Regions from separate parts of the Streptomyces sp. NPDC046939 genome, predicted to be linked through region 1. Evidence: riboswitches for the same ligand, from Rfam matches in the RefSeq annotation. Region 1 holds a riboswitch; the other holds the start of a gene.
What was found. Region 1 has a riboswitch for S-adenosylmethionine ahead of ABZ877_RS13075 (aminotransferase class V-fold PLP-dependent enzyme). Riboswitches for the same ligand answer to the same signal wherever they lie in the genome.

Region 1 (14,143 bases):
GCGCACCGCACTCGCCCTGCGTCTGCGGGTCCGAGCCGAGCAGCGTCCGTACGAGGGGGTGGGCGCAGAAGAGGCCGTCCCGCACCCCGATCCCGTACTCCGCGGAGAGCGCCGCGGCGAAGTGCGAGGAGTTCCAGCCCTCGACCACGAAGGACAGGACACCGACGCGGGGGGCGTCGTCCCCGAACAGGGAGAGCACCTTCACCTCGGGCACCTCGGCGAGCCCGGCACGCACCTTGCGGATCAGGTGCTGCTCGCGGGCGACGAGGGTGTCGAACCCGGCCTCGGTCAGCGCCTTGCAGGCGGAGGCGATGGAGTAGACGCCGATGACGTTCGGCGAACCGGCCTCGTGGCGGGCCGCGCTGTCGTGCCACTCGACGTCCACGCCGCCGTCGACGCGCCGGGCGACCTTGCGGGAGGCGCCGCCCCCGGCGAGGTACGGCTCGGCCGCGCGCAGCCAGTCGGCGCGTCCGGCGAGCACGCCCGAGCCGAAGGGCGCGTACAGCTTGTGCCCGGAGAAGGCGATCCAGTCGACGTCCAACTCCTGGACGGAGACGGGGTGGTGGGGCGCGAGCTGGGCGGCGTCGAGCACGATGCGGGCACCGTGCGCGTGAGCGGCCGCCGCCAGCTCGCGCACCGGCCAGAGTTCACCGGTGACGTTGGAGGCACCGGTGACGCAGACGAGGGCCGGGCCGTGGGGGTCGCGCTCGGCGAGGGCGCGCTCCAGGGTGTCGACGGCCTGGGCGGGGGTGCGGGGCGCGTTCAGATAGGTCACGCGGGCGTCGCGCCAGGGCAGCAGCGACGCGTGGTGCTCGGTCTCGAAGACGAACACCTGGCAGTCGGCGGGCAGCGCGGCGGCGAGCAGGTTGAGGGAGTCGGTGGTGGAGCGGGTGAAGACGACCTGGTCGTCGGCGCGGCAGCCGAGGAACTCGGCGACCGTGGCCCGCGCGTTCTCGAAGAGGTCGGTGGAGAGCTGGGAGAGGTAGCCGGCGCCGCGGTGGACGCTGCCGTAGTAGGGGGCGTAGGCGGCGACGTCGTCCCAGACGCGCTGGAGGGCGGGCGCGCTGGCGGCGTAGTCGAGGGCGGCGTAGGTCACCTCGCCGCCGGTGACGAGCGGCACCGTCACATCGCGGCCGAGCACGGGCAGCGGCGCGCCGCAGGCGGGGTCGGCGGACTCGACGGCGGACTCGGCGGACACGGTGGCGGTGGTGTGAGCGGACATGGCTGTCTCCCGGCAGGACAAGTCAGGGCGTGGCGAAGTGGCGTACGAGCCCGCACGGCAGCCGTCATCAACAGAGCTGCTACGTACGGGTGTTGACCTCGACGCGGGGCGCGGGCGCGCTCACGCGGAGGGTGATGGTGGTACTGGAGAAGGGGCCGACCGGCCCTAGCACATTCGCTTGCTCACGAGACTGCTCCCTCAAACGACCCAGGACCCCTGGAGAGTTCGCGAGGGGTCCGCGCTTGCCGCGAGCCTTGCTGCTCGCGGCCTGGTCTTCACCCGGGGCACCCCGCCACGGACGGAGGGTTGCCGGACAGCCGGCCGGGGCCGATCACGCTGTCACTCATGACCTTGGAAAGCATCTTGCCATACGTTCCTGATACGGCAAGAGCGCAGTCCGGTTCCTGAGACGGATCGGACTGCGCTCTGCGTCACACATGTACCGCGTCAGCGGTTGGTGGCCTTCACCCAGCGCTCCAGGGTCGCCTTCGCCGCGCCCGAGTCGATGGACTCGGCGGCGCGGTCCATGCCGGCCCGCAGTTGCTCGGCGAGCGTGCCCGTGCCGGGGCGTACGGCGACGAGGGCGGCGGCCGAGTTGAGGAGCACGGCGTCGCGGACCGGGCCGCGCTCCCCGTCGAGGAGCCGCCGGGCGACCTCCGCGTTGTAGGAGGCGTCCGCGCCGCGCAGCGCCTCCACCGGGACCAGGTCGAGGCCCACGTCGCGCGGGTCGAAGGCCTCCTCGCGCACGGTGCCGTCGCGGACGATCCAGACGCGGGAGGTCGCGGTGGTCGTCAGCTCGTCGAGGCCGTCGTCGCCGCGGAAGACCAGGGAGGAGTTGCCGCGCTCGGCGAAGACACCGGCGACGACGGGCGCCATGCGGGCGTCGGCGACCCCGACGGCCTGGGCGCGCACGCGGGCCGGGTTGGTCAGCGGGCCGAGGAGGTTGAAGACGGTGCGGATGCCGAGCTGGCCGCGCGCGGCGCCCGCGTACCGCAGCGCCGGGTGGAACTTCACGGCGAAGCAGAACGTGATCCCGGCTTCCTCCGCGATCTGCGGGACCCGCGCGGGCGTCAGCTCCAGATTGACGCCGAGCTTCTCCAGGACGTCGGAGGCGCCCGAGGCCGAGGAGGCGGCGCGGTTGCCGTGCTTGACGACCTTGACGCCCGTACCGGCGATGACGATGGCGGACATCGTGGAGATGTTCACCGTCTTGGCGCCGTCGCCGCCGGTGCCGACGATGTCGACGGTCTCCCCCGGCACCTCGATCGTGTTGGCGTGCTCGTACATCGCCCGGACGAGGCCGGAGATCTCCTCGACGGTCTCGCCCTTGGCGCGCAGCGCCACCACGAACCCGGCGATCTGCGCCTCGGTCGCCTCGCCCCGCATGATGCGGTCCATCGCCCAGGCGGTGTCGTCGGCGCTCTGGTCGCGGCCCTCCAGGAGGCCGTTGAGCACGGCGGGCCAGGAACGGCCCGCCGCGGTGTCGCCTCCAGCGGGGTGCAAAGCGCTCATGGCCGCTCCAGTTGTGTCAGTGGGGTTACGCGGCTCCACCTTATCCACCGTCGGGGACGGCAAAGAGCCCCCGTCCAGTGCCTGGACGAGGGCTCCTGCCGTGGCGGACAGTTCAGGGATCAGTGGTGGCCGTGGCCGCTGGTGATCTCCTTGTACTCCTCTGCGGTGGGCTTGGGGATCTGGTTGTTCTCCCCGTAGAAGCCCTTCGACAGCTTGGCGCGGGTCTTCTGCAGACGCGACTGCTTGCGCTCCACGCCGTTCTCGTCGACCTCGGGGCCGAGTTCGAGCGGCTTGTACTGCTCGTGCGCGGTGAGCGCGTGCAGCGACTCCTGGTCGAGCGGCTCGTGCACCTCGATGAACTCACCGTGCGGCAGGCGCTTGATGATGCCGGACTCGCGCCCGTGCAGCACCTTGTCCTTGTCGCGGCGCTGGAGGCCGAGGCAGATCCGCTTGGTGATGATGAACGTGATCACCGGTACGACGAAGAAGCCGACGCGGACGAACCAGGTGATCGCGTTGATCGAGAGGTGGAAGTGCGTGGCGAACAGGTCGTTGCCACCACCGATGAGCAGGACGAAGTACCAGGAGATCCACGCGGCACCGAACGCCGTACGCGTCGGGACGTTGCGCGGGCGGTCCAGGATGTGGTGCTCGCGCTTGTCGCCGGTGACCCAGGACTCGATGAACGGGTAGACCGCGATCGCGACCAGGACCAGCGGGAAGATGACCAGCGGGACGAACACACCCAGGACGAGGGTGTGACCCCACAGGTTGATCTCCCAGCCCGGCATCGTGCGGATCAGGCCCTCGGAGAAGCCCATGTACCAGTCGGGCTGGGCGCCGGTGGAGACCTGGTCGACCCGGTACGGGCCGATGGCCCAGATCGGGTTGATCGAGGCGATCGCCGCGATGGCCGCGATGACACCGAAGACGAGGAAGAAGAAGCCACCCGCCTTGGCCATGTAGACCGGGAGCAGCGGCATGCCGACGACGTTCTTCTCGGTCTTTCCGGCACCCGCGAACTGCGTGTGCTTGTGGTAGAAGACCAGGATCAGGTGGGCCACCAGCAGGCCGAGCATGATGCCCGGCAGCAGCAGGATGTGGACCGAGTAGAACCGCGCGACGAAGTCGCCGCCCGGGAACTCACCGCCGAAGAGGAAGAACGACAGGTACGTGCCGACGATCGGCACGGACAGGACCGCGCCCTCCATGAAGCGGACACCGGTGCCGGAGAGCAGGTCGTCCGGGAGCGAGTAGCCGGTGAAGCCGGTGAACATGCCGAGGACGAACAGCAGGAAGCCGAACAGCCAGTTAACCTCACGCGGCTTGCGGAACGCGCCCGTGAAGAACACGCGCATCATGTGCACGAACATGCCGGCGAGGAAGATCAGCGCCGCCCAGTGGTGGATCTGCCGGATCAGCAGACCACCGCGCACATCGAAGGAGATGTGCATGGTCGAGTTGAACGCCTCCGACATCAGCTGCCCCTGGAGCGGGACATAGCTGCCGTGGTACGTCACCTCGTTCATGGACGGGTGGAAGAACAGCGTCAGGTACACACCCGTGAGGATGATGATGATGAAGCTGTAGAGGCAGATCTCACCGAGCATGAAGGACCAGTGGTCCGGGAAGATCTTGCGCATGTTGGACTTGGCCAGGGAGTAGATCCCGAGGCGTCCGTCCGCCCAGTCGGCGACGCGCTCGCCGGCCGGTGCCTTCCCGCGGGAAGGCGCGTCGTTGCTTGTCGTAGTACTCATCCGCGCTCCCAGAAGGCAGGACCGACGGGCTCAGCGAAGTCGCCCTGCGCCACGAGGTAGCCCTCGTCATCGACGTCGATGTGCAACTGCGGCAGTGCGTGACCGGCGGGGCCGAAGATCACCCGCGCACCGTCGGAGAGGTCGAAGGTGGACTGGTGGCACGGGCAGAGCACGTGGTGCGTCTGCTGCTCGTACAGGGAGATCGGGCAGCCCACGTGGGTGCAGATCTTCGAGTACGCGACAACGCCCTCGTGGGACCACTCGAGCTCGCGCTTGTCCTTGATGTTCTCCGGCTGGATCCGGACGAGCATCAGCGCGGCCTTGCCCATCACCTGCTGGAAGTCCTCGTCGTGCTCCTCCACGCCCTCGGGCTTGGCGAAGGTGAGCGAGCCGACCGTGATGTCCGAGGCACGGAGCGGCTCGTTCGTGTTCATGTTGACGAGCTTCTTGCCCTTCTTCCACGCCGTGTGCCGCAGCTTCGTCTCCGGCAGCGGGCCGAGGTCACGAAGGAGGACGACACCGGAGAGCGGCACCAGGGCGAGGGCGCCGAACAGGGTGTTGCGGATCAGCTTGCGGCGGCCGAACTGCGACTCGCGCGCGCCGTCGGCGAAGTCCTGGAGGACCTGCGCCTTGACCGCGGGCTCGGCCTCGATCGGGTGACGCTCGGAGGCGACCTCGACGTCGGACATCAGGGTGCGGGCCCAGTGGACCGCGCCCGCGCCGATGCAGAACAGCGCCACACCGAGGGTCAGGCCCAGCGCGAAGTTGAGCGCGCTGATGTGCCCGAGCGGGAAGATGTAGACGATCTTGTCGACGTCGATGGTGACGTACGAGGCGATGAAGCCGACGGTGGCCAGCATCGAGATCGTGAACAGCATCGCCACGACGCGCTCGGACCGCTTGGCGGCCCGCTCGTCGATGTCCTGGATCCGGTGCTCGTGCTCCGGCAGCCCCGGGTCGGCGAAGGGGTCGTCCTTCACCGCTACCGAGCCGTGCCCGGTCTCCTGCTCGGTGGGCAGGTTCTCTTCTGGAATGTCTTGGCTACTCATGACTTCTTGGCCTTTGCGGTCCGAGCGGCGACCCAGATGGCGACGGCGATGAGGGCGCCGAGACCGAAGATCCAGGCGAACAGACCCTCACTGACCGGGCCGAGCCCGCCCAGCTTGAGGCCGCCGGGGGTCTCCGACTTGTCGCCGTTGACCGCGTCGAGGTACGCGATGATGTCCTTCTTGTTCTGCTTGGTCATCGTCGTGTCCGGGAAGGACGGCATGTTCTGCGGGCCGGTCTGCATGGCCTCGTAGATGTGCTTCGGCGAGACGTCCCCGAGGTTCGGCGCGAACTTGCCGTGGGTCAGGGCGCCGCCCTCACCGGTGAAGTTGTGGCACTGCGCGCAGTTGGTGCGGAACAGTTCGCCGCCCTTGGCGATGTCCGCGCCTTCCGGGCTGTAGTCCTTCGCGGACGGCTTGACCGGGCCGGCGCCCAGCGAGGCGATGTAGGCCGCGAGCTGGTCGATCTCGGCCTGCGAGTAGATGACCTTCTTGCGCGGGATCTGAGCGCCCGGCTGCTGGGCCGGCATACGGCCGGTACCGACCTGGAAGTCGACGGCGGCGGAGCCGACACCCACCAGGCTCGGGCCGTCGGTGGTGCCCTGACCGCCGGTTCCGTGGCAGCTTGCACAGCCGACGGAGTAGAGCTTCTTGCCCTCGTCGATGGCGAGGGACTGGGCGGTTTCATCGGCCTGCGCCTTGCTCGCGGGCGCGAACGCGGCGTACAGCCCCCCGGTGGCCGCCAGCGCGAGGAGTAGGACGACGACCGCCGCCAGCGGATGGCGTCGTCGTGCGGAGAGCTTTTTCACGGATTACCCCGGTGTCAGGATCTTCTGCGTCGGTGCTGCGGGAATGTGTCGGGTTTCTGCGCCCGATGCTGTGATCTTCGAACTACTTGATCAGGTAGATCGTGGCGAAGAGGCCGATCCAGACGACGTCCACGAAGTGCCAGTAGTAGGACACGACGATGGCGGCGGTCGCCTGCTCATGGGTGAACCTCCTGGCCGCGTACGTCCTGCCGAGGACGAACAGGAAGGCGATGAGACCGCCTGTCACGTGGAGGCCGTGGAAGCCGGTGGTCAGGTAGAAGACCGAGCCGTACGGGTCGGAGGAGAGCGAGAGCCCGTCCTTCTTGACCAGCTCGGTGTACTCGAACACCTGACCGCCGATGAAGATCGCACCCATGATGAAGGTGACGATGAACCACATTCTGAGCTTCTTCACGTCCCCGCGCTCGGCGGCGAACACGCCGAGCTGACAGGTCAGGGAGGAAAGCACCAGGATCGTGGTGTTCGTCGCCGAGAACGGAAGGTTCAGGCTCTCGGCCATTTCCTTCCAGTGCTCCGGTCCCGTCACCGATCGCAGGGTGAAGTACATCGCGAAGAGGGCCGCGAAGAACATCAGCTCGGAACTCAGCCAGATGATGGTTCCGACGCTGGTGAGGTTCGGTCGATTGACCGACGGGTGCGCGTGCCCGGTTTCTACTGTCGTTGCTGTCGCCACGACCGACATTATGTCGGTCGCTTATCTCGCCCTCACTCCGGGGGGTGCCGTTCGGAGTGTCTGAGGGGTGTGTCCAGCCCGTATGGCCCATCGGGAGGGTGTACGAACCGGTGTTGACGGGCTGTCGGGAGGGGTAGGCTCCGCGCCAGTACGCCCCTAGGACACCGATGTCTCGGAGGAACGATGCAGGCGACCGCGACGGTTCTGGTCTACAGCGACGACGCCAACACGCGGGAGCAGGTACGGCTCGCGACCGGCCGCAGGCCCGCGGCGGACGCCCCCGAGGTGCGGTTCGTCGAGTGCGCGACGCTCCCCGCGGTCCTCAAGGAGCTCGACCGGGGCGGCATCGACGTCTGCGTCCTGGACGGCGAGGCGGTGCCGGCGGGCGGCATGGGCGTGTGCCGGCAGATCAAGGACGAGGTCTTCGACTGCCCGCCCGTGCTGCTCCTGATCGGCCGCCCGCAGGACGCCTGGCTCGCCACGTGGAGCCGTGCCGAGGCCGCGGTGACGCTGCCGGTGGACCCGGTCGAGTTCGCGGGCGCCCTGGCCGGTCTGCTCCGCTCCCGGAAGGCCGTCAGCGCCTGAGCCGGGCGGCGGGCCCGCGGGCGCGCCGGTTCAGACCTCGGGGCTGAGCCGGGCCTGGACGGCCGGGTCGGTCTTGCCCTCGGGCGTGAGGGCGCTGCCCTCGCGCCACTTGCGCCAGCTCAGGTTCCAGTCGCCGAAGCCGTTGCCGAACGGGTCCATCTCCTGGCCGTAGCTGTTCACGACCTTGACGATGTCGCCCTCGCGCACGGTCTTGAAGAACCAGGCGGCGTTGGAGGTGCTCATGCCGGTGCAGCCGTGGCTGACGTTGGCGGCGCCCTGCGACCCGACGGACCAGGGCGCGGCGTGCACGTACTCACCGCTCCAGGTCACCCGGGTGGCGTAGTACACGGGCAGGTCGTACGAGTCCGAACTGCCCTCGGCGATACCGATGCTGGTGCCGCGCATCCGTACGAAGTACTCCTTGCCGAGCACCACCTTGACGCCGTTGCGGGTCTCGAAGCCCGCCTTGCCGGTGGTGACCGGGATCTCGTTGATGACCTTGCCGTTGCGGTAGACCGTCATGGAGTGCGCGCCCGCGTCGGTGATCGCCTCGATGCGGTCGCCGGTGGTGATGGTGAGCGGTCTGCTCGCGCCGCCCCGCAGGGTGTCGGTGATCTTCACGCCCTTGAGGTTGCTGCGGGCCGTGATGGTGGCGTGGGCGGGCCAGTACTCCTTCGGGCGGTAGTGCAGCGTCTTGCTGTCCACCCAGTACCAGGAGCCGCCGTCGGCCGCCGGCCTGGACTCCACCCGCAGCGCGCGTTCGACGATGGCGCGGGACGTGTCGTCCTTGACGGCCTTGTTGAGCGTGGCCGTGAGGGGCTGCCCGACGCCGTACGTGCCGCCCTCGGGCCCGAACCGCACCTTGAGCGCCTTGTCGCCGCTCGGGCTGCCCGTCTCGAACGTCAGCACCTTGCGGCCCGGCGCGCCGTCCTCGTCCTCGGTGCTGACGCGGACCGTGTACTGGGCGTCTGCGGCCAGCGGGGAGGTGGTGTGCCACCTGCGGCCGTCGGCGGAGAGTTCGCCCGCCACGTAGCGCCCCACGGCGTCCGTGGCGGTCACGTCGGTGATGCGCCCCTCGTCGCCCTGTGCGGTGACTTCCAGGGGCTTGTCCGGATCCGCCTTGTGGCCGGTCCTCGGGCCGTTGAAGGCGATCTGGCCCGCCGCGTCGTACGGCTTGGCGGAGAGCGGGTGGCCGGAGCCGCTGCAGGCCGTGCCGCCCGCACCGAGTGCGGCCACCAGCAGGGTGCAGCCGAGAACCGTACGGATGCGCGGTGAGTCGTCCATACGGTCACGGTAAGAAGGTTCGGCCCGTCCGGCGCGCCGAAGTGCGCCGCTCGGGGCACGCCGCGACACGCCGAAGGGCCCGGACCCTCCCTCAGGAGTGTCCGGGCCCTTCACGCGACGGAGTTCAGGAACGCGGTGTCACTGCGTCCGGTTCTCGCCGCGGTAGTACTCGAAGACCCAGCCCCACAGGCCGAACAGGATGATCGGGGCCGAGAAGTACAGCAGCCACCAGCCGAAGACGACGCCCATGAAGGCGAGCGCGCCACCGACGGCCAGGGAGAGCGGCTGCCAGGAGTGCGGGCTGAAGAAGCCCACCTCACCGGCGTCGTCCGCGACGTCGGCCTCCTTGTTGTCCTGCGCACCGGTGTCGACCCGCCGGGCCGTGAAGGCCAGGTAGTAGCCGATCATGATGCACAGGCCGAACGCCAGGAAGAGCGCCGTCGTACCGGCCGGCTCCTTCGACCACACGCCGTACACAGCGGCCATGATCAGGACGAAGAGGCTCAGCCAGATGAACATCTTGCCTTGGACCTTCACTTGCCGGCCTCCTTGCTGCCAGCCAGCGCCTTGTCACCGTGGCCGGAGTTCTCCAGCTGGTCCAGGGCCGCGATCTCAGGGTGATGCAGGTCGAACGCCGGCGATTCCGAGCGGATGCGCGGCAGGGTGAGGAAGTTGTGGCGCGGCGGCGGGCAGGACGTCGCCCACTCCAGCGAACGGCCGTAGCCCCACGGGTCGTCGACCTCGATCTTCTTGCCGTACTTGGCGGTCTTCCAGACGTTGTAGAGGAACGGCAGGATCGACAGGCCGAGGACGAACGAGGAGATCGTCGAGATCGTGTTCAGCGCGGTGAAGCCGTCGGCCGCGAGGTAGTCCGCGTACCGGCGCGGCATGCCCTCGACACCCAGCCAGTGCTGGACGAGGAAGGTGCCGTGGAAGCCGATGAACAGCGTCCAGAACGTGATCTTGCCGAGCCGCTCGTCGAGCATCTTGCCGGTGAACTTCGGCCACCAGAAGTGGAAGCCGGAGAACATCGCGAAGACGACGGTGCCGAACACCACGTAGTGGAAGTGCGCCACCACGAAGTACGAGTCCGAGATGTGGAAGTCCAGCGGCGGGGCCGCCAGGATCACGCCGGTGAGGCCACCGAAGGTGAAGGTGATCAGGAAGCCGATCGCCCAGAGCATCGGTGTCTCGAAGGACAGCGAGCCCTTCCACATCGTTCCGATCCAGTTGAAGAACTTCACGCCGGTCGGTACGGCGATGAGGAACGTCATGAAGGAGAAGAACGGGAGCAGCACGCCACCGGTGACGTACATGTGGTGCGCCCACACGGTCACGGAGAGACCGGCGATGGCGATCGTCGCGCCGATGAGGCCCGAGTAGCCGAACATCGGCTTGCGGGAGAACACCGGGATGACCTCGGAGATGATTCCGAAGAACGGCAACGCGATGATGTACACCTCTGGATGGCCGAAGAACCAGAAGAGGTGTTGCCACAGGAGCGCGCCGCCGTTAGCGGCATCGAACACATGCGCACCGAACTTGCGGTCCGCCTCCAGGGCGAACAGCGCGGCGGCGAGCACCGGGAAGGCCAGCAGGACGAGCACACCGGTGAGCAGCACGTTCCACGTGAAGATCGGCATGCGGAACATCGTCATGCCGGGGGCGCGCATGCAGATGATCGTGGTGATGAAGTTGACCGAACCGAGGATCGTGCCGAAGCCGGAGAAGGCCAGACCCATGATCCACATGTCGGCGCCGACACCCGGCGAGCGGACGGCGTCCGACAGCGGGGAGTAGGCGAACCAGCCGAAGTCGGCCGCGCCCTGCGGGGTGAGGAAGCCGACGACCGCGATCAGCGAGCCGAACAGGTACAGCCAGTAGGCGAACATGTTCAGCCGCGGGAACGCGACGTCGGGGGCGCCGATCTGCAGCGGCATGATCCAGTTCGCGAAACCCGCGAACAGCGGGGTCGCGAACATCAGCAGCATGATCGTGCCGTGCATCGTGAACGCCTGGTTGAACTGCTCGTTCGACATGATCTGCGTGCCGGGACGGGCCAGTTCGGCGCGCATGAAGAGCGCGAGCAGACCGCCGATGCAGAAGAACGCGAACGACGTGACCAGGTACAGCGTGCCGATCGTCTTGTGGTCAGTGGTGGTCAGCCACTTGATCACGGTGGCGCCGGGGCTCTTGGGCCGAGCCGGCAGCTCCTTCTCGTACGAGTCGTCAGCTGCCGCGGCACCCTTGGGATCGTTGAGGATGCTCACAGGTTGTTCGTCTCCCGGTTCTTCTCGTGTTCCGTCTGGGCGATGCCAGACGGGACGTAACCGGTCTGCCCCTTCTTGGCAAGGTCCTTGAGGTGCTGCTCGTAGCGCTCAGGAGAGACGACCTTCACGTTGAAGAGCATCCGGGAGTGGTCGACGCCGCAGAGCTCGGCGCACTTGCCCAGGAAGGTCCCCTCCTTGTTGGGGGTCACCTCGAACGCGTTGGTGTGGCCCGGGATGACGTCCTGCTTCATGAGGAACGGCACCACCCAGAAGGAGTGGATCACGTCACGCGAAGTGAGGACGAACCGGACCTTCTCCCCCTTGGGGAGCCAGAGGGTCGGGCCGGGGTTGTTGGTCTGCGGGTTCCGCGTACCCGGGGTACCCACCTCGTAGACGCCGCCGGCGTTGGCCGGGAAGTCGTCCTTATAGCGCTGCGGGATGGCGGAGAGCTCCTTGGAGGTCTTCGCGTCACCCTTGACGCCCGGCACGTCCTCGACGTAGTTGAAGCCCCAGCTCCACTGGTAGCCGACCACGTTGACGGTGTGCGCCGGCTTGTCGTCGAGCTGGAGCAGCTTCGACTCGTCGCGCGCGGTGAAGTAGAAGAGGACCGACACGATGATCAGAGGAACGACCGTGTACAGGGCCTCGAGCGGCATGTTGTACCGCGTCTGCGTCGGAACCTCGATCTTGGTGCGGCTACGCCGGTGGAAGATGACGCTCCACAGGATCAGACCCCACACCAGCACGCCCGTGGCGAGCGCAGCCGCCCACGAGCCCTGCCAGAGGGAGAGGATCCTTGGGGCCTCCTCCGTCACCGGGGTGGGCATACCAAGACGGGGGAAGTCCTTGTATGTGCAACCGGTAGCGGTTACCAGGATCAGGCCCGCAGTCAGCACCTGCGGCAGCTTCCGCCGCATCGGGCGCCGCGACGAGCGGTCGGAGCCGTTGGGACTCACGTAGCGCCTTCCCGAGAGTCTCGCCCGCGCTGGTTGGCTACGGCCGTCTCGCTGGTCGCTCGCCGCCCTGGCACACGGGCAGGGGTTTGGATGTTTATGCGGACCAAACCCTACTGGACGCTATTTGGGGTCGCGCGGGGAGGGTGCCTAACGCGCCGCGGGTCACTCCGAAGGGTGGGAATCGGGGCTGTCGGGCGTTTCTGACGGGGGGTTGGGGCGCCCTTCGGGGTGGGACGTGACGTGGGGTGGCGGCTGCGGGAGCGTCGTGGTTGCTCGCGCAGTTCCCCGCGCCCCTGGGCGGCGACTTAAGTTTGGCGGCGTGGCGTATTTCGATGTGGCTTCTTCCGCTCCCCTTCATCCTGTTGCTCGGCAGGCGCTTCAGGCGTCGCTCGACGAAGGGTGGGCTGATCCGTCCCGGTTGTACAGGGAAGGGCGAAAGGCGCGCCTTCTCCTCGATGCCGCGCGGGAGGCGGCCGCCGAGGCGGTGGGGTGCCGGGCCGATGAGCTGGTGTTCACCTCGTCGGGGACGCGGGCCGTGCACGAGGGGGTCGCCGGTGCGCTCGCCGGGCGGCGGCGCGTCGGGCGGCACCTCGTGGTCTCGGCGGTGGAGCACTCGGCGGTACTCCATTCAGCGGCGGCGCATGAAGTAGCCGGTGGTTCGGTGACCGAGGTGGGGGTCGGGCGGGAGGGCGCGGTGTCCGTCTCGTCGTATGCCGATGCCCTGCGTGCCGATACCGCTCTCGCCTGTCTCCAGTCGGCCAATCACGAGGTGGGGACGGTGCAGCCGGTCGCCGAGGTGGCCGAGGTGTGCCGGGCGGCGGGGGTGCCGCTGTTCGTGGACGCGGCGCAGTCCTTGGCGTGGGGTCCGGTGGAGGGCGGCTGGTCGCTGCTGGCCGGGAGTGCCCATAAGTGGGGCGGCCCGGCCGGGGTGGGGCTCCTTGTGGTTCGAAAAGGGGTGCGGTTCGCGCCGCAAGGACCTGACGATGAGCGGGAGTCCGGGCGTGCCGCCGGGTTCGAGAACATTCCGGGCATCGTGGCCGCCGCCGCCTCGCTGCGGGCGGTGCGCGCCGAGGCGGCCGGGGAGGCGGCGCGGCTGCGGGAGCTGACGGACCGGATCAGGGCGCGGGTGCCCGAGCTCGTGCCGGACGTGGAGGTCGTCGGTGATCCGGTGCGGAGGCTGCCGCACCTGCTGACGTTCTCGTGTCTCTATGTCGACGGGGAGACGGTGCTGCACGAGCTGGACCGGGCCGGGTTCTCGGTGTCCTCGGGGTCGTCCTGCACGAGCAGCACGCTGACGCCCAGCCACGTGCTGCGGGCGATGGGCGTGGTGAGCGAGGGCAATGTACGGGTGTCGCTGCCGCTCGGGGTCGAGGAGGCGGAGGTCGAGCGGTTCCTGGACGTCCTGCCGGGAGTCGTGCGGGGCGTCCGCGAGAGGCTCGGGGTGTTCGTCGCCCCGTCGGGAGGCTCGGCCGAGGCGGTGACCGTCGACGCGGTGGGCATGGTCTGCCCGCGCCCCGTGATCGAGCTGGCCCGGGCGATCGGGGAGGTCAGGGTGGGCGGAACGGTCACGGTGATCGCCGATGACGAGGTCGCCGCCGTTGATATTCCTGCCTGGTGCTTCACGCAGGGCCACGAGTATGTCGGGGCGTCGTCGCCGGGGCCCGAGGGTGCCGTCACCTATGAGGTGCGGAGAGGCCAATAGGGGCGCGGGGAACTGCGCGCTCAGCCACGGCGAAGCCGCGGACGCGTCTGCTCGGTGCATGAGCAGACGCGTCTGCGGCTTTCGTCGTGGCTGGTCGCGCAGTTCCCCGCGCCCCTGGCGGGGCCTCAGCCGAGGTACGACTCGACTTGCTCAGCGGCAGCGTCGCCGTACGCCTTGCGGAAGCGGTCCATGAAGGGCGCCCTGCGCAGGGCGTACTCCTGCGTGCCCAGGGTCTCGATGACGAGGGTGGCGAGCATGCAGCCGACCTGAGCCGCCCGCTCCAGGGAGACGCCCCAGACGAGCCCC
Region 2 (14,143 bases), on a different contig from region 1:
CCCAACAAAGCCGTTGTTGTGGGCCGTCCTGGATGAGGCGGCGCTGCGTCGGCCGGTCGGCGGCCCCGCGGTGATCGCGGCGAACCTGCGCCACATCGCCGAGCTGATCGGACAGCGACGAGTAGTCGTGCAGGTCCTCCCGTTCGCGGCGGGCGCCCACGCCTCACTGCACGGCGCGCTCAAGCTCATGCACTTCAACGACGCACCCCCGTTGTCCTTCATCGAAGCCCCCGGCACCGGACGCCTGTTGGACGACCCAGCCACGACCGCCCGCCACCAGCTCTCCTACGATCTACTCAGGGCCAACGCGCTCACCCCGAACCAGTCTCTGGCCCTGATTACCTCAGTGGCAGAGGATTACGAGCATGAAGATCACGAGCCCCGAGCCTGACCTGACATCGGCCACCTGGCGCAAGTCCACGTACAGCGGCGGCGAGGGCAGTAATTGCCTGGAAGTCGCCACCGACTTCCCCGGACTGGTCCCGGTCCGCGACTCCAAGAACCCGGCCGGCCCGAGGCTCGTGCTCCGGGCGGAGACCTGGTCCGCCTTCGTCGCGGGTCTGCGTCAGCGCTGATCAGTCCAGTCGCGGCCAGGGCGAGCCTGCCTCATCCTGGCCCCATGGCTGACAGCACGTTTTCGAAGATTTCCTGGACGGAGTTCCGGCCGAACCAGCGGCGGCTCGTGACCGGGGCCGCGCTGTGGGGCGCCGGGCTGCTCGTGTCCACCGTCGGCGTAGGCGTCCTCGCGTACGAGGTGGTGCGGGCCGGTCGTACGTGGACCGGCGCCTGGGAGGTGCCGCCCGCCGAGATGGCGTCGCGCGCCTTCCATCAGGCGCAGAGCGCGGCGCAGGCGGGCCGGGACGCCTGGAACAGCTACCAGGAGTCGCCGCTCCGGTAGGGCGCCGCTACCCGGCCCAGCGGCCCGACAGGAACGTCACCGCGTACAGGGTCGACAGCGGAGCGACCACGCACAGGCAGACGTACGTGGCCCGCTGGCTGCGCACCGTCCAGGCCGCGAGGCCCGCCCAGAGCGGCCACCACAGGAGCGTCGCGCGGGGCACGGACGTGTACCAGTAGGACGTGCCGAGCGCCCACAGCGTCAGCGCGATGTACGTCGCCTCGGCCCAGCGGCGACGGCGGAGCAGCCAGGCGAACAGGGCCAGCCCGAGCAGCATGGCGAGGAGTTCGGCCTGGCACATGACGGCGTACCCGGTGGCGTAGGCGCCGTCGAACGCGGCGTCCCAGGTGTGCGCCCACGCCTGCCACGGCGAGTGGAACGTGCGGTACCAGCCGCGTTCCTCCGCGTGCTTCCACGCCATCCAGTCGCCGGTCTCCGCGTACAGATACACGGTGTACGCGAGGACGGGCACGGCGGGCAGCGCCAGCCACGGCAGCCGCCGCCAGCGCCGGCCGGGGCCGTGCGCGACGAGGAACTGCACGAGCAGCGCCGCCGCCAGGAAGAGCCCGCTGACCCGTACGGCCGTGGCGGTCGCGGTGAGGAACGCCGCGAGGGCCCACTTGTCGCGCCGCCCGGCGAGCAACGCGGGCAGCGCGAACGCGAGGAACAGCGACTCCGTGTACCCGGCGGCCAGGAAGACGGAGCAGGGCGACAGCAGCAGGAGCAGCACAGCCCGGCCGCCGACCACCGGACCGGCGATGCGGGCGAGGGCGAGGACGGCGACCGCGCCCGACACGAACGAGATCAGCAGTCCGGCGGCGGTCCAGTCGGGCACGACCGTGTGGACGGCGCGGAGCACGAGCGGGAAGCCCGGGAAGAACGCCTCGGTGTTGTCCGCGCCGTGGAAGTAGCCGAACTCGGCGATGGTCCGGTAGTGCGCCCAGTCCCACTGCTGGAACGCCGAGAGCAGCGGCCGGGCCTCCTTGGCGTCGGGGGACGCGGGGAAGAGCCGGGTCACGCAGTACGCGGTCAGGAGCAGCCCGAGCCGGGTGAGCAGGTAGATCCGCAGCACCGTCCGGTCGAGCGGGTTCAGCCGCGGGCGCCTCGGCCGGCGCCGGGGCGCGGCGGCCCGGGTGGGTATGGACGGCGCTTCCAGAAGGGCCGCGGGCATACGGGAGCTCCGTTCGGGTCGTGCGTGTGGGGGGAGGTCTCAGGGGCGGTCGGGCGGAGACGTCCGCTGCGGGTCCGAGGTGGGGGGTGACGAGGTCCGCAGGGAGGTCGGGGGCGCGGTGAAGCCGGACGAGCCCGCTGAGGAGGTGGAGGAGGTGGAGGAGGAGGACGAGGTCCCGGCCGAGGCCCCGGTCTCCGTCTCGGTCGCGGTCCCGGTCCCGGTCCCGGTCCCGGTCCCGGAGGAGGATGAGGTCGCGGTCCCGGTCGAGGCACCGGTCGCCGTCCCCGTCTCCGTCTCCGTCGAGGACGCGGTCGGTGACGCGTCGGGCGGGGACGTCGGCGTGGCCTGTGCCGTCGACGGCGGGCCCGACGACGGCGCGGGCCTCGGCACCCCGGTCCGCGCGGGCTGGACCGTGCCCGGCCCGTCCGCGAGGAGATGCGCGACGCCGCCGCCCGCCCCGGCGCAGAGCACGACGGCCGTGGCCGCCGCGACGGCGAACCGGCGCTGCCGCAGCCGGTCGCCGCGCGCCCGGACCACGGGGCCCGGCAGCGGCACGGTGGCGCGCCCGCCGGACGCGGCCAGTTCCTTGAGCGCCTCGGCGAGGCCGGGCTCGTCGCGGTGCTCAGTCACGGTGTGCCTCCTGCGCGCGCGGGTCCTGCATACGGGCGGCCAGGGCGGTCCTGCCCCGGGACAGATGGGTCTTCACGGTGCCGGTCGACAACCCGGTCTCGCCCGCGATCTGCTCCACGGAGAGATCACAGATGTAGTGCAGGGCGACGACCCTGCGCTGCTGCGGGGAAAGCTCCTTCAGCGCCTCGACGAGGGCCACGGAACCGGGGTCGGGCGCGCCGACGTGCGGCGCGGCGCCGTGCCGCAGCCAGGCTTGCTCGCTGCGGCGCAGCTTCTTGAAGCGCCGTATCGCGAGCCGCCAGGCCACGGTCCTGATCCACGCCTCGGGGGCGGCCTCCCGGTCGAGGCGTCCGCGCCGGCTCCACGCCTTCACGAACGCTTCCTGCACGACGTCCTGCGCCTCCTGGGCGTCGCCGAGCATGACGTAAAGCTGCCCGGTGAGCCGCCCGACCGCATGGGCGTAGAACTCCTCGAACTCCTCTGCGGTCAACGCCGTGCTCCCTGTGGTTCCCGACCGTGTGCTGTCCGACCGTGCTGTCGTGATCTATAGACCTGGCGGCCGGACGCCGGTTGACACGCGTGAGAGGAATTTCGGGGACCTTAACCCGACAACGCCCGAGGGCGGCACCCCCTCCTGGTGGAGGAAGTGCCGCCCTCGGGACGAACAGACGAGCTGAACCGGTACGGAGGCCGGATCAGAAGTCCATGTCACCGCCCGGCATGCCGCCCGGAGCGCCCGCGGCAGCGGCCTTCTCCGGCTTGTCGGCGATGACGGCCTCGGTGGTGAGGAACAGCGCGGCGATCGACGCGGCGTTCTGCAGCGCGGAGCGCGTCACCTTGGCCGGGTCGAGGATGCCCTCGGCGATCATGTCGACGTACTCGCCCGTGGCGGCGTTCAGACCGTGGCCGACGGCCAGGTTGCGCACCTTCTCCACGACGACGCCACCCTCGAGACCACCGTTGACGGCGATCTGCTTGAGCGGGGCCTCCAGGGCGAGCTTCACGGCGTTGGCGCCGGTCGCCTCGTCACCCTCCAGCTCCAGCTTCTCGAAGACCGCGGAGGCCTGCAGCAGGGCCACGCCACCACCGGCGACGATGCCCTCCTCGACGGCCGCCTTCGCGTTGCGCACGGCGTCCTCGATGCGGTGCTTGCGCTCCTTGAGCTCGACCTCCGTGGCGGCACCGGCCTTGATGACGGCCACGCCGCCGGCCAGCTTCGCCAGACGCTCCTGGAGCTTCTCGCGGTCGTAGTCCGAGTCGCTGTTCTCGATCTCGGCACGGATCTGGTTGACGCGACCCTGGACCTGGTCGGTGTCACCGGCGCCGTCGACGATCGTCGTCTCGTCCTTGGTGATGACGACCTTGCGGGCGCGGCCGAGCAGGTCGAGACCGGCGTTCTCCAGCTTGAGGCCGACCTCCTCGGAGATGACGGTGCCACCGGTGAGGATGGCGATGTCGCCGAGCATGGCCTTGCGGCGGTCACCGAAGCCCGGGGCCTTGACGGCGACGGACTTGAAGGTGCCACGGATCTTGTTGACGACCAGGGTCGACAGGGCCTCGCCCTCGACGTCCTCGGCGATGATCAGCAGCGGCTTGCCCGACTGCATGACCTTCTCCAGGAGCGGGAGGAGGTCCTTCACGTTGCCGATCTTGGAGTTGACGATGAGGATGTACGGGTCGTCGAGCGACGCCTCCATCCGCTCCATGTCGGTGGCGAAGTACGCCGAGATGTAGCCCTTGTCGAAGCGCATACCCTCGGTGAGCTCCAGCTCCAGACCGAAGGTCTGGGACTCCTCGACGGTGATGACGCCTTCCTTGCCGACCTTGTCCATGGCCTCGGCGATGAGCTCGCCGATCTGGGTGTCGGCGGCGGAGATGGAGGCCGTCGAAGCGATCTGCTCCTTGGTCTCGACATCCTTGGCCTGCTCGAGCAGGGCGGCGGAGACGGCCTCGACGGCCTTCTCGATGCCGCGCTTCAGGGCCATGGGGTTGGCACCGGCGGCCACGTTGCGCAGGCCCTCGCGGACCAGGGCCTGGGCCAGGACGGTCGCGGTCGTCGTGCCGTCACCGGCGACGTCGTCCGTCTTCTTCGCGACCTCCTTGACCAGCTCGGCGCCGATCTTCTCGTACGGGTCCTCGAGCTCGATCTCCTTGGCGATGGACACACCATCGTTGGTGATCGTGGGGGCGCCCCACTTCTTCTCGAGGACGACGTTGCGACCCTTGGGGCCCAGGGTCACCTTGACGGCGTCGGCGAGCTGGTTCATGCCGCGCTCGAGGCCGCGCCGTGCCTCCTCGTCGAACGCGATGATCTTGGCCATGTGAAGTGGTCCTCCCGGACGGGGTGGAAAAGCAAGCAAACGGACCGTGCTGGCGCCCGCGACGGACGGCCCCCGAGCCTCGTGGTTCCTTGCCCCACCGGCCCCCGGACCTCACCGACCCGATCCAAGTTCTGTCACTCTCACTGGGAGAGTGCTAAGCCCAATGATTAGCACTCGACCCATGCGAGTGCAAGCGGCTACCACAGATCGGCGGGGGGCGCGCGCAGCACGGAGCGCGGTCCGGGCGCCCCCGGGCACGACGAAGGGCCCGTGCCCCCTCGGGGAAACACGGACCCTTCGTCTCGTACGAAGCCTGTCAGTCGCGACGCGCTTCAGCCGGCGGCGGCCAGACGGACCATGTCGGCCTGCGGCCCCTTCTGGCCCTGCGAGATCTCGAACTCCACTCGCTGACCCTCTTCGAGGGTGCGGTAGCCGTCCATCTGAATCGCGCTGTAGTGGACGAATACATCCGCACCACCGTCGACCGCGATGAAGCCGTACCCCTTCTCCGCGTTGAACCACTTGACGGTGCCCTGAGCCATGCCTAACTCCCCTATTACTGGCCCTTGCACAGATCCGCACTTCGCGGATCCGGGTCAGACCTCACCCTCCCCAATGGGTGGGGGTGTGCGCCGGAACGCGTCGACCGCGGCTGAATGTATCTGCCCAACTGCCGTCTGCAACAGGTCAATCGGACGAGAAATCTGGGCACCCTCGAACGGGGAAACCGGGCCAACTCACCGGATCCCAGGGCAACTCGGGCCGGGTAAATGCCGTAAAAGGCCCGAAGGGGTTCGACACTTTGGCTGCTTCTTGTCGCGTCCCGAGCGGAAACTCATATGCGCCCGTCATGCACCACGCGGGGAAAGGAGGCAGCTTCCCCAACTGTACCGCGCTCAACCATGCAGAATTGCCCCCTCCGCTTCTCTCGCGGAGGGGGCAATCGGGGTGACGCAGCGTGCGCGGGGGCCGGACAGGGCCGGATCAGCCGCCGGCGACGGCGGGAATGATCGACACGCCGGCGCCGTCCGGCGTGGCGGTGTCGAGGCCCTGCTCGAAGCGGACGTCGTCGTCGTTGACGTAGACGTTGACGAACCGGCGCAGCTTGCCCTGGTCGTCGAGGACGCGGGCGGCGATCCCGGTGTGGTTCCTCTCCAGGTCGGCGATGACCTCCCCGAGGGTCCCGCCCTCGGCGGCGACCTCGGCGGCCCCGCCGGTGTAGGTGCGCAGGATGGTAGGAATCCGAACGTTGACGCTCATGCTGGCAAACTCCTGGGACTGGGCTGCGGGTGAGGGGGGCTCAGTGGTCGAGGCCGGCGGCCCGGAACGCGTCGAGGGACGGCTTGATGGTCGCCGTGGCCTGTGAGGTCTCGGCGACGGCGTCAAGCGTCTTGAGACCGTCACCCGTGTTCAGGACGACCGTCGTCAGGGACGGATCGATCAGCCCCGCCTCGATGAGCTTCTTGGTGACGCCGACCGTCACCCCACCGGCGGTCTCCGCGAAGATCCCCTCGGTCTGCGCGAGCAGCTTGATCGCCTCGACGACCTGCTCGTCGTTGACGTCCTCCACGGCACCGCCCGTGCGGCGCGCGATGTCGAGGACGTAAGGACCGTCGGCCGGGTTGCCGATGGCGAGGGACTTGGCGATGGTGTTCGGCTTCTGCGGCCGCACCACGTCGTGGCCGCCCTTGTACGCGACCGAGACCGGCGAGCACCCCTCGGCCTGCGCGCCGAACAGCTTGTACGGCTTGTCCTCGACGAGCCCGAGCTTGATCAGCTCCTGGAGCCCCTTGTCGATCTTCGTGAACTGCGACCCGGACGCGATCGGGATGACCAGCTGGTCGGGCAGGCGCCAGCCGAGCTGCTCGCAGATCTCGTAGGCGAGCGTCTTGGAGCCCTCGCCGTAGTACGGGCGCAGGTTCACGTTGACGAAGCCCCAGCCCTCGCCGAGCGGGTCGCCGATCAGCTCGGAGCAGAAGCGGTTCACGTCGTCGTAGTTGCCCTCGATGGCGACGAGGTCACCGCCGTAGACACCGGCCATGACGACCTTGCCCTGCTCCAGGTCGTGCGGGATGAAGACGCAGGAGCGGAAGCCCGCCCGGGCGGCGGCGGCGCCGACGGCGCCGGCCAGGTTGCCGGTGGAGGAGCAGGAGAGGGTGGTGAAGCCGAAGGCGCGCGCGGCCTCGATGGCCTGGGCGACGACGCGGTCCTTGAAGGAGTGCGTGGGGTTGCCCGAGTCGTCCTTGACGAACAGCTTGCCCTGCTCGACGCCGAGTTCCCGGGCGAGGTTGTCTGCCTTGACGAGCTTGGTCCAGCCGGGGTTCAGGTTCGGCTTCTCGGCGACGTCGGCCGGGACGGGAAGCAGCGGGGCGTAGCGCCAGAGGTTGGCCGGGCCCGCCTCGATCCGCTTGCGGAGCGCCTCCGGGTCACCGGCCGGAAGGTCGTACGCGACCTCCAACGGGCCGAAACACTCGGCACAGGCGAAGATGGGACCAAGGTCAAAAGTGGTGCCGCACTCGCGGCAGGAGAGCCCGGAAGCCGGACCGAGATCGACGGTCCTGGCGGGGGTGGCGACAGTCTGTACAGCCATGAGAGGCGAGGCCCTTTCTCCTCATCTTCCTCGCGGCGCATCTCGCCGCGAGACGGATTTGGCACCTTCCCTAGCCGGGAGCCTCGCGGTGGACGTTGCGGTGTCCTACGAGACCGGCTGGAGGGTTGCCGGGGCTTCAACGGGCCGTATCCCTCTGCCCCTCTGGATGAGCGGTATGTGGTTGTCCGGCGCGGCGACCCCGGCATGCGATGGTCACCGGCCTTGTTCAAGACTGTAACCGAAGGCCCGGACCCTTGAGATAGTCGTCCGAACCGCGAGATGGATCACATCCCACGCCCCCGAAGGAGCCACCGACCGTGCTGGAAGAAGTCGAACGCTGGCTCGAACAGCGCTCCTGGTCCGTGGCCGACCGCCCGCTGCACCAGCTCGTCGCGGCGAAGCGCGCGTCCGGCCAGACGGTGAGCGTCGTGCTGCCCGCGCTCGACGAGGAGGCGACGGTCGGCGACATCGTTCGCATCATCCGGCGCGAGCTGATGACGGAGACGGTCCCCCTCGTCGACGAACTGGTCGTCCTCGACTCCGGCTCCACCGACCGCACCGCCGAGGTCGCCGCGGCGGCCGGGGCGCGCGTGGTCCACCGGGACACCGTCCTGCCACGCATACCGGCCCGGCCCGGCAAGGGCGAGGTGCTGTGGCGCTCCCTGTACGTCACGAGCGGCGACATCGTCTGCTACGTCGACGCCGACCTGCGGGAGTTCTCGGCGGACTTCGTCTCCGGGATCGTCGGCCCGCTCCTCACCGACCCGGACGTCAGCTTCGTCAAGGCGATGTACGACCGCCCGCTCGGCCAGGCCGCCGGGCAGGGCGGCCGCGTCACCGAGCTGATGGCCCGCCCCGTCCTCAATCTGCACTGGCCGCGCCTGGCCGGTTTCGTCCAGCCCCTTGGCGGCGAGTACGCGGCCCGCAGGTCCCTCCTCGAACGGCTGCCGTTCCCCGTCGGCTACGGCGTCGAACTCGGGCTGCTCGTGGACGCGCTGCACACCGTCGGCCTCGGCGCGCTCGCCCAGGTCGACGTCGGGGTGCGCATCCACCGCCACCAGGACGGGCTCGCGCTCGGCCGGATGGCGGCGGCCATCTACCGCACCGCCCAGGTGCGGCTCGCCCGCGGCCACCTGGTGCGGCCCGAGCTCACCCAGTTCGAGCGCGGCGACAGCCGCTTCGAACCGAGGACGTACGCCGTCGACACCGAGGAGCGTCCGCCGATGGCCGAGATCAGCGAGTATGCGCGGCGTCGCGTGGCGTAAGGGCGCGCGGTCATAAAACCTGCCTAGATTGCCCTCATGCGGCTCAAACACCTCACCAGCATGATGATGACGGCGGCGGCGGTGGCCGCCCTCGTCATGAACCCCACCGCCGCCGTCGCCGCCGAACGGGGCGTGCACCGGGACGCGGCCACGGACGCCGGACACTCCCGGCTCTGGCTCTACAGCGGGTTCGGCATCTCCCTGTGCGCACTCGGCGCGCTCGGCCTCGGAGCCGCGCGCAGCCGCCGCCGCGTTTGAACCCGGCCGAGCCGGGCTAGCGTGCCCATATGGCTTCCACGCAAGGTGCTGCTGAGGTTCTCGTCGCGTCCAACCGCGGTCCCGTCTCGTACGTCCTGAAGGACGGCGCCGACGGGGCCGGCATCGAGGCGAAACGCGGCGGCGGCGGACTGGTCTCCGCGCTCAGCGTCGTCAAGGACAAACTGTGGGTGTGCTCCGCCCTCACCGACGGCGACCGGGAAGCCGTACGGCGCGGCGTCACCGAACCCGGCGTCCGGATGCTCGACATCGACGCCGGTGTCCACGCGGACGCGTACAACGGCGTCGCCAACTCCGCGCTCTGGTTCGTGCACCACATGCTGTACCAGACGCCCCTCGAACCGTCCTTCGGCCCGGAGTTCCGCCGCCAGTGGGAGTCCTACGAGGCATACAACCGGGCCTTCGCCGAAGCCCTCGCCGAGGAGGCCGCACCCGGCGCGACCGTCGTCGTGCAGGACTACCACCTCACGCTCGTCCCCGGCATGCTCCGCGAACTCCGCGACGACCTGCGCATCGGGCACTTCTCCCACACGCCCTGGGCGCCCGTCGACTACTTCCGGATGCTCCCCGACGACATCGCCGAGAAGATCCTCCAGGGCATGCTCGGCGCGGACCGGCTCGGCTTCCTGACCCGGCGCTGGGCGGACGCCTTCACCGACTGCGCTACGCGCATCCTCGGGGGCACCTCCGGCACGCGCATCGGCGTGCACGGGCTCGGCGCCGACGCGGACTTCCTCCGGGAGCGGGCCGGCCGCCCTGACGTGGACGAGCGGCTGGCGGCGCTGCGGGAACAGGTCGGCGAGGGCCGCAAGGTCATCGTCCGGGTCGACCGCACCGAGCTGTCCAAGAACATCGTGCGGGGCCTGCGGGCGTACGAACTGCTCCTTGAGACCCGGCCCGAGCTGCACGAGAAGGTCGTCCACGTCGCCTTCGCCTACCCCTCACGGCAGGACCTCGCCGTGTACCGCGACTACACCGCCGAGGTGTCGCGGGTCGCCGAAGCCATCAACGAACGCTTCGGCACGCCCGGCTGGACGCCGGTCGTCCTCCACGTCAAGGACGACTTCGCGCGGTCGCTGGCCGCGTACCGGCTGGCGGACGTCGCCCTGGTCAACCCCATCCGGGACGGCATGAACCTCGTCGCGAAGGAGGTGCCCGTCGTCTCCGAGGAGGGGTGCGTCCTGGTGCTCTCCCGGGAGGCGGGGGCGTACGAGGAGCTGGGGGACGACGCGCTCGTCGTGAACCCGTACGACGTGAGCGGGACGTGTGAGGCGCTTGGCGCGGCGCTCGCGATGTCGGGGGAGGAGCGGGCGGAGCGTACGAAGCGGTTGGCTGCGGCGGGGACCGCGTTGCCGCCCGGGCAGTGGTTCCTGGACCAGCTGTCGGCGCTGCGGGACGCTTGACCGGGCCGGCCTTTCGCGCCGCGGGCCCACCGCTCGGACGGCCTCCGCGGCTCTCGTCGTGGCTGGCCGCGCAGTTCCCCGCGCCCCTGGAATGCGCACTGCGTGCGGCATTCCCCTGTGGTCGTACGCGGCTTTCGTCGTGGTTGCTCGCGCCGTTCCCCGCGCCCCTGAGATGCGCACTTCGTGCGCCATCTCATGGGGCGCGACCGGGGGAAGGCGCGGCGAAGCCGCAGGCCTTCAGGGGCGCGGGGAACTGCGCGACCAGCCACGACGGCGGTGCACCCGGCGACGGATCGACCTGGGCAGACGGGAGGCCCGCTCGACGGGCCCGCGCTTGTCCGGTCAACGGGATACGTGACGGGCCAAGTTCGCGAGCAGCGCTGAGACCTCGGCCGGGCCGGTCACCACCAGGTCCGCCCGGTCCGCCAGCTCCGGAACCTCCGCGCTGCCGCTGCAGACCAGGACACCCGGCACCCCATCGAGCCGCAGCTTCTCGACCGCCGAGAAGGCCGGGAGGTCGCCCAGGTCGTCCCCCGCGTAGAGGACCGATTCCGCGCCGACCTCACGGACGTACTCCGTCAGCGCCACCCCCTTGTCCACCCCCGGCGGGCGCAGCTCGAGGACCATGCGGCCGGGCTCGACGACCAGGCCGTGGCGCGCGGCCAGCGCCGTCAAGGGCGCCCGGAGCGCCTCGAACGCGCCTTGCGGGTCCGCCGCCCGGCGCGTGTGGACCGCGACGGCCCGCCCCTTCTCCTCGACGTACGTGTCGTGCCAGAGCCCGCGTTCGTGCAGCACACCGGGGAGTTCGGAGCGGACGGCGGCGACCCCCGGATGCGGCGCGGGCGCGCGCACCGTGCCGGTCACCGCGTCCCAGCGCTCCGCGCCGTAGTGCCCGAGGACGACGAGGTGTTCGAGGCCGGGCACACCGGCGAACCCGCCGTGGCGGACCGCCACCCCCGCGGGCCGCCCGGTGATGACGGCGACGGAGGCGACGCGGGGCGCGAGCGCGGCGAGCGCGGGCACCGCGTCGGGGTGGGCGCGGGCCTGCTCGGGGTCGGCGACGATGGGCGCCAGTGTCCCGTCGAAGTCGACGGCGATGACGCTCCGCTCCGGCCGGGCGAGGATGGCGGCGAGGCCGTCACGCCCGGCGGCGGTGGAGGGGGTCGGAAGGTCGTCGCGGTGGTCGTCCGTGTGATGGCTGCCCATGCGGTCGACTTTATCCACAGGGAACCCCGCTAATCGTGGGCCGCGACACACCCGCGGCGCACCCGGGCGGGCTCAGCGCTCGCGCCGCCGGCTCTCCCGTACCCGGCGCAGCCTGTTCACCGTCACGGGGGCGAGTGCGAGCGCCCGCGGGTCGTCGAGCAGGGCGTTGAGGAGCTGGTAGTAGCGGACCGGCGCGAGGTCGAGCTCCTCGCGGATCGCGCGCTCCTTCGCGCCGGGTGTCTCCCAGCCGCGCCCCTCGAACGCGAGCACCGCCCGCTCGCGTTCGCCCAGGGAGTCCGGTGCGTCGGGTGTGTCCATGCCCGTCACGCTACTCGGCGGCTTCCGCGGCCGCCGCCTGGTTCTGGATCCTGCCGAGGACGGCGCCCGCGCTGCTGTTGGGGGAGACGGCGGAGCCGATCTGGTCCTTGATGTCGGCGCTGACGGAGGCCCAGGACGTCTTGCCGACGGGGTAGATCTCGGCGTTGGGCAGGCTCTTGAGGAACGGCCAGAGCTTCTTGTCCTCGGTGGCGGCGGACATGGCCTCGGAGGCGCTGTTGGTGACGGGCAGCAGGTTGTACTCGCGGGAGAACTCCAGGACGTTCTTCTCGCTGTAGACGAAGTTGAGGAAGTCGCCGACCTCCTTGCGGTGGCCGTTCTGCTTGAACGCCATCATCCAGTCGGCGACGCCCATGGTGGACTTGGCCGGCCCGTCGGGGCCGGGCAGCGGCACGGTGCCGTAGTCGACGCCCTGCTTGGCGGCCATCTGCATCAGGGTGGGGTGGCCGTTGAGCATGCCGACCTCGCCCTTGGCGAACGCGGCGAAGGCGCCGGCCCGGTTGAGGTCGCCGGGTGCGGTGGGCCCGGTGAGGCCCTTGCCGACGAGGTCGTTCTTCAGCCAGTCGAACGTGGCGACGTTCTGCTTGGAGTCGATGGTGTAGGAGCCGACGTCGTCGGTGTAGCCGTCGCCGCCGCTGAGCATCCAGATCATGGTCTCGGCCTGGGCCTCCTCCCGGCCGAGCGGCAGCGCGTAGGGGATCTTCACACCGTGCGCCTTGAGCGCCTTGGCGTCGGCCTCCAGCTCGTCCCAGGTGGTGGGCGGGGTGATGCCGGCGTCCTTGAAGAGCTTCTTGTTGTAGAAGAGGAGGCGGGTGGAGGAGGCGAACGGCATGCCGTACTGGGTGCTGTCGACCTCGCCCGCCTCGGCGAGCTGCGGCAGGTAGTCGGCCTGGGTCGGCACGTTGAGCAGGGTGCTGACCGGGTAGAGCTTGCCGTCCGCGGCGTAGTCGGCGTAGGCGCCTATCTGGGCCATGTCGGGGGCGTGGCCCTCGTCGACCATGGTCTTGACCTTGGCGTCCACGTCGTTCCACGAGTAGACGTCGACGTCGATCTTGACGCCCGGGTGGTCCTTCTCGTAGGCGGCGGCCAGCTTGTCCCAGTACTTCTGGCTGCTGTTGGCCGCGGAGTCGCCGTAGTCGGCGGCGACGAGCTTCAGGGTGACGTCGCTCGAGCCCGAGCCGCCGCAGGCGGTGAGTGTGCCCGCCATGCCCAGTGCGACCGCCGCTGCCGTCAGACCGGTGATGTACCGCTGCACCGCTGTTCCCACCCTCGTATGTGTGTCACGTGCGTGATCCCGTACATAGCGCCGCCGGGGATCACCCGGAGGCGGACCTAAGGTCTACACCACCCTGCGGCCCGGTCGGAAAACAGGGCCGTCCGCGCGCAAGATCGTGCGAATGGACTAGACCTCTCAAGGGTGTTCGCGCGACACTGTGCCCCGTGGAACATGTCATCGCCCTGGACGTGGGCGGCACCGGGATGAAAGCCGCCCTGGTCGGGGCGGACGGCGCGCTGCTGCACCAGGCGCGCCGGGCGACCATGCGCGAGCGCGGCCCGGACGCGGTGGTCGAGTCGATACTGGGCTTCGCCGCCGACCTGCGCGCGTACGGGGAGAAGCACTTCGGCGCGCCCGCCCTTGCCGCCGGTGTCGCCGTGCCGGGTGTCGTCGACGAAAGGGACGGCATCGCGGTGTTCGCCGCCAATCTCGGCTGGCGGGACGTGCCGATGCGGGCGCTGCTGAGCGAGCGGCTCGGCGCCCTCCCCGTCGCCCTCGGCCATGACGTGCGCACCGGCGGGCTCGGCGAGGGCCGGCTCGGCGCGGGCAAGGACGCCGACCGGTTCCTGTTCATGCCGCTCGGCACGGGGATCGCCGGGGCCATCGGCATCGAGGGCCGGATCGAGCCGGGCGCGCACGGTTCGGCCGGGGAGATCGGCCATGTCGTGGTGCGGCCGGGCGGTGTGCCGTGCGGCTGCGGTCAGCGCGGCTGTCTGGAGCGGTACGCCTCCGCGTCCGCCGTGACCCTGGCCTGGCAGGCGGCGAGCGGCG

Region 2: linked by a shared signal. The riboswitch ahead of thrC (threonine synthase) and the one ahead of ABZ877_RS13075 (aminotransferase class V-fold PLP-dependent enzyme) in region 1 are both predicted to bind S-adenosylmethionine.

What each region holds. Positions count from the first base shown of each region.
Region 1 is NZ_JBEYWV010000010.1:240-14,382, forward strand. Features, by position in the region: gene ABZ877_RS13075 (aminotransferase class V-fold PLP-dependent enzyme) at 1-1,222, opposite strand, end outside; SAM riboswitch class IV at 1,456-1,573, opposite strand; gene trpD (anthranilate phosphoribosyltransferase) at 1,670-2,734, opposite strand; gene ABZ877_RS13085 (cytochrome bc complex cytochrome b subunit) at 2,854-4,491, opposite strand; gene ABZ877_RS13090 (Rieske 2Fe-2S domain-containing protein) at 4,488-5,540, opposite strand; gene ABZ877_RS13095 (c-type cytochrome) at 5,537-6,346, opposite strand; gene ABZ877_RS13100 (heme-copper oxidase subunit III) at 6,429-7,049, opposite strand; gene ABZ877_RS13105 (hypothetical protein) at 7,224-7,625, shown strand; gene ABZ877_RS13110 (Ig-like domain-containing protein) at 7,656-8,909, opposite strand; gene ABZ877_RS13115 (cytochrome c oxidase subunit 4) at 9,048-9,446, opposite strand; gene ctaD (cytochrome c oxidase subunit I) at 9,443-11,179, opposite strand; gene coxB (cytochrome c oxidase subunit II) at 11,176-12,135, opposite strand; gene ABZ877_RS13130 (aminotransferase class V-fold PLP-dependent enzyme) at 12,455-13,837, shown strand; gene ABZ877_RS13135 (carbohydrate kinase family protein) at 13,963-14,143, opposite strand, start outside.
Region 2 is NZ_JBEYWV010000026.1:9,369-23,511, forward strand. Features, by position in the region: gene ABZ877_RS26290 (helix-turn-helix transcriptional regulator) at 1-391, shown strand, start outside; gene ABZ877_RS26295 (DUF397 domain-containing protein) at 366-575, shown strand; gene ABZ877_RS26300 (hypothetical protein) at 620-898, shown strand; gene ABZ877_RS26305 (mannosyltransferase family protein) at 906-2,069, opposite strand; gene ABZ877_RS26310 (hypothetical protein) at 2,109-2,699, opposite strand; gene ABZ877_RS26315 (SigE family RNA polymerase sigma factor) at 2,692-3,189, opposite strand; gene groL (chaperonin GroEL) at 3,395-5,020, opposite strand; gene ABZ877_RS26325 (cold-shock protein) at 5,353-5,562, opposite strand; gene ABZ877_RS26330 (MoaD/ThiS family protein) at 6,005-6,280, opposite strand; gene thrC (threonine synthase) at 6,321-7,610, opposite strand; SAM riboswitch class I at 7,629-7,783, opposite strand; gene ABZ877_RS26340 (glucosyl-3-phosphoglycerate synthase) at 7,928-8,875, shown strand; gene ABZ877_RS26345 (hypothetical protein) at 8,912-9,133, shown strand; gene ABZ877_RS26350 (trehalose-6-phosphate synthase) at 9,163-10,554, shown strand; gene otsB (trehalose-phosphatase) at 10,897-11,760, opposite strand; gene ABZ877_RS26360 (DUF3263 domain-containing protein) at 11,833-12,078, opposite strand; gene ABZ877_RS26365 (extracellular solute-binding protein) at 12,089-13,303, opposite strand; gene ABZ877_RS26370 (ROK family protein) at 13,537-14,143, shown strand, end outside.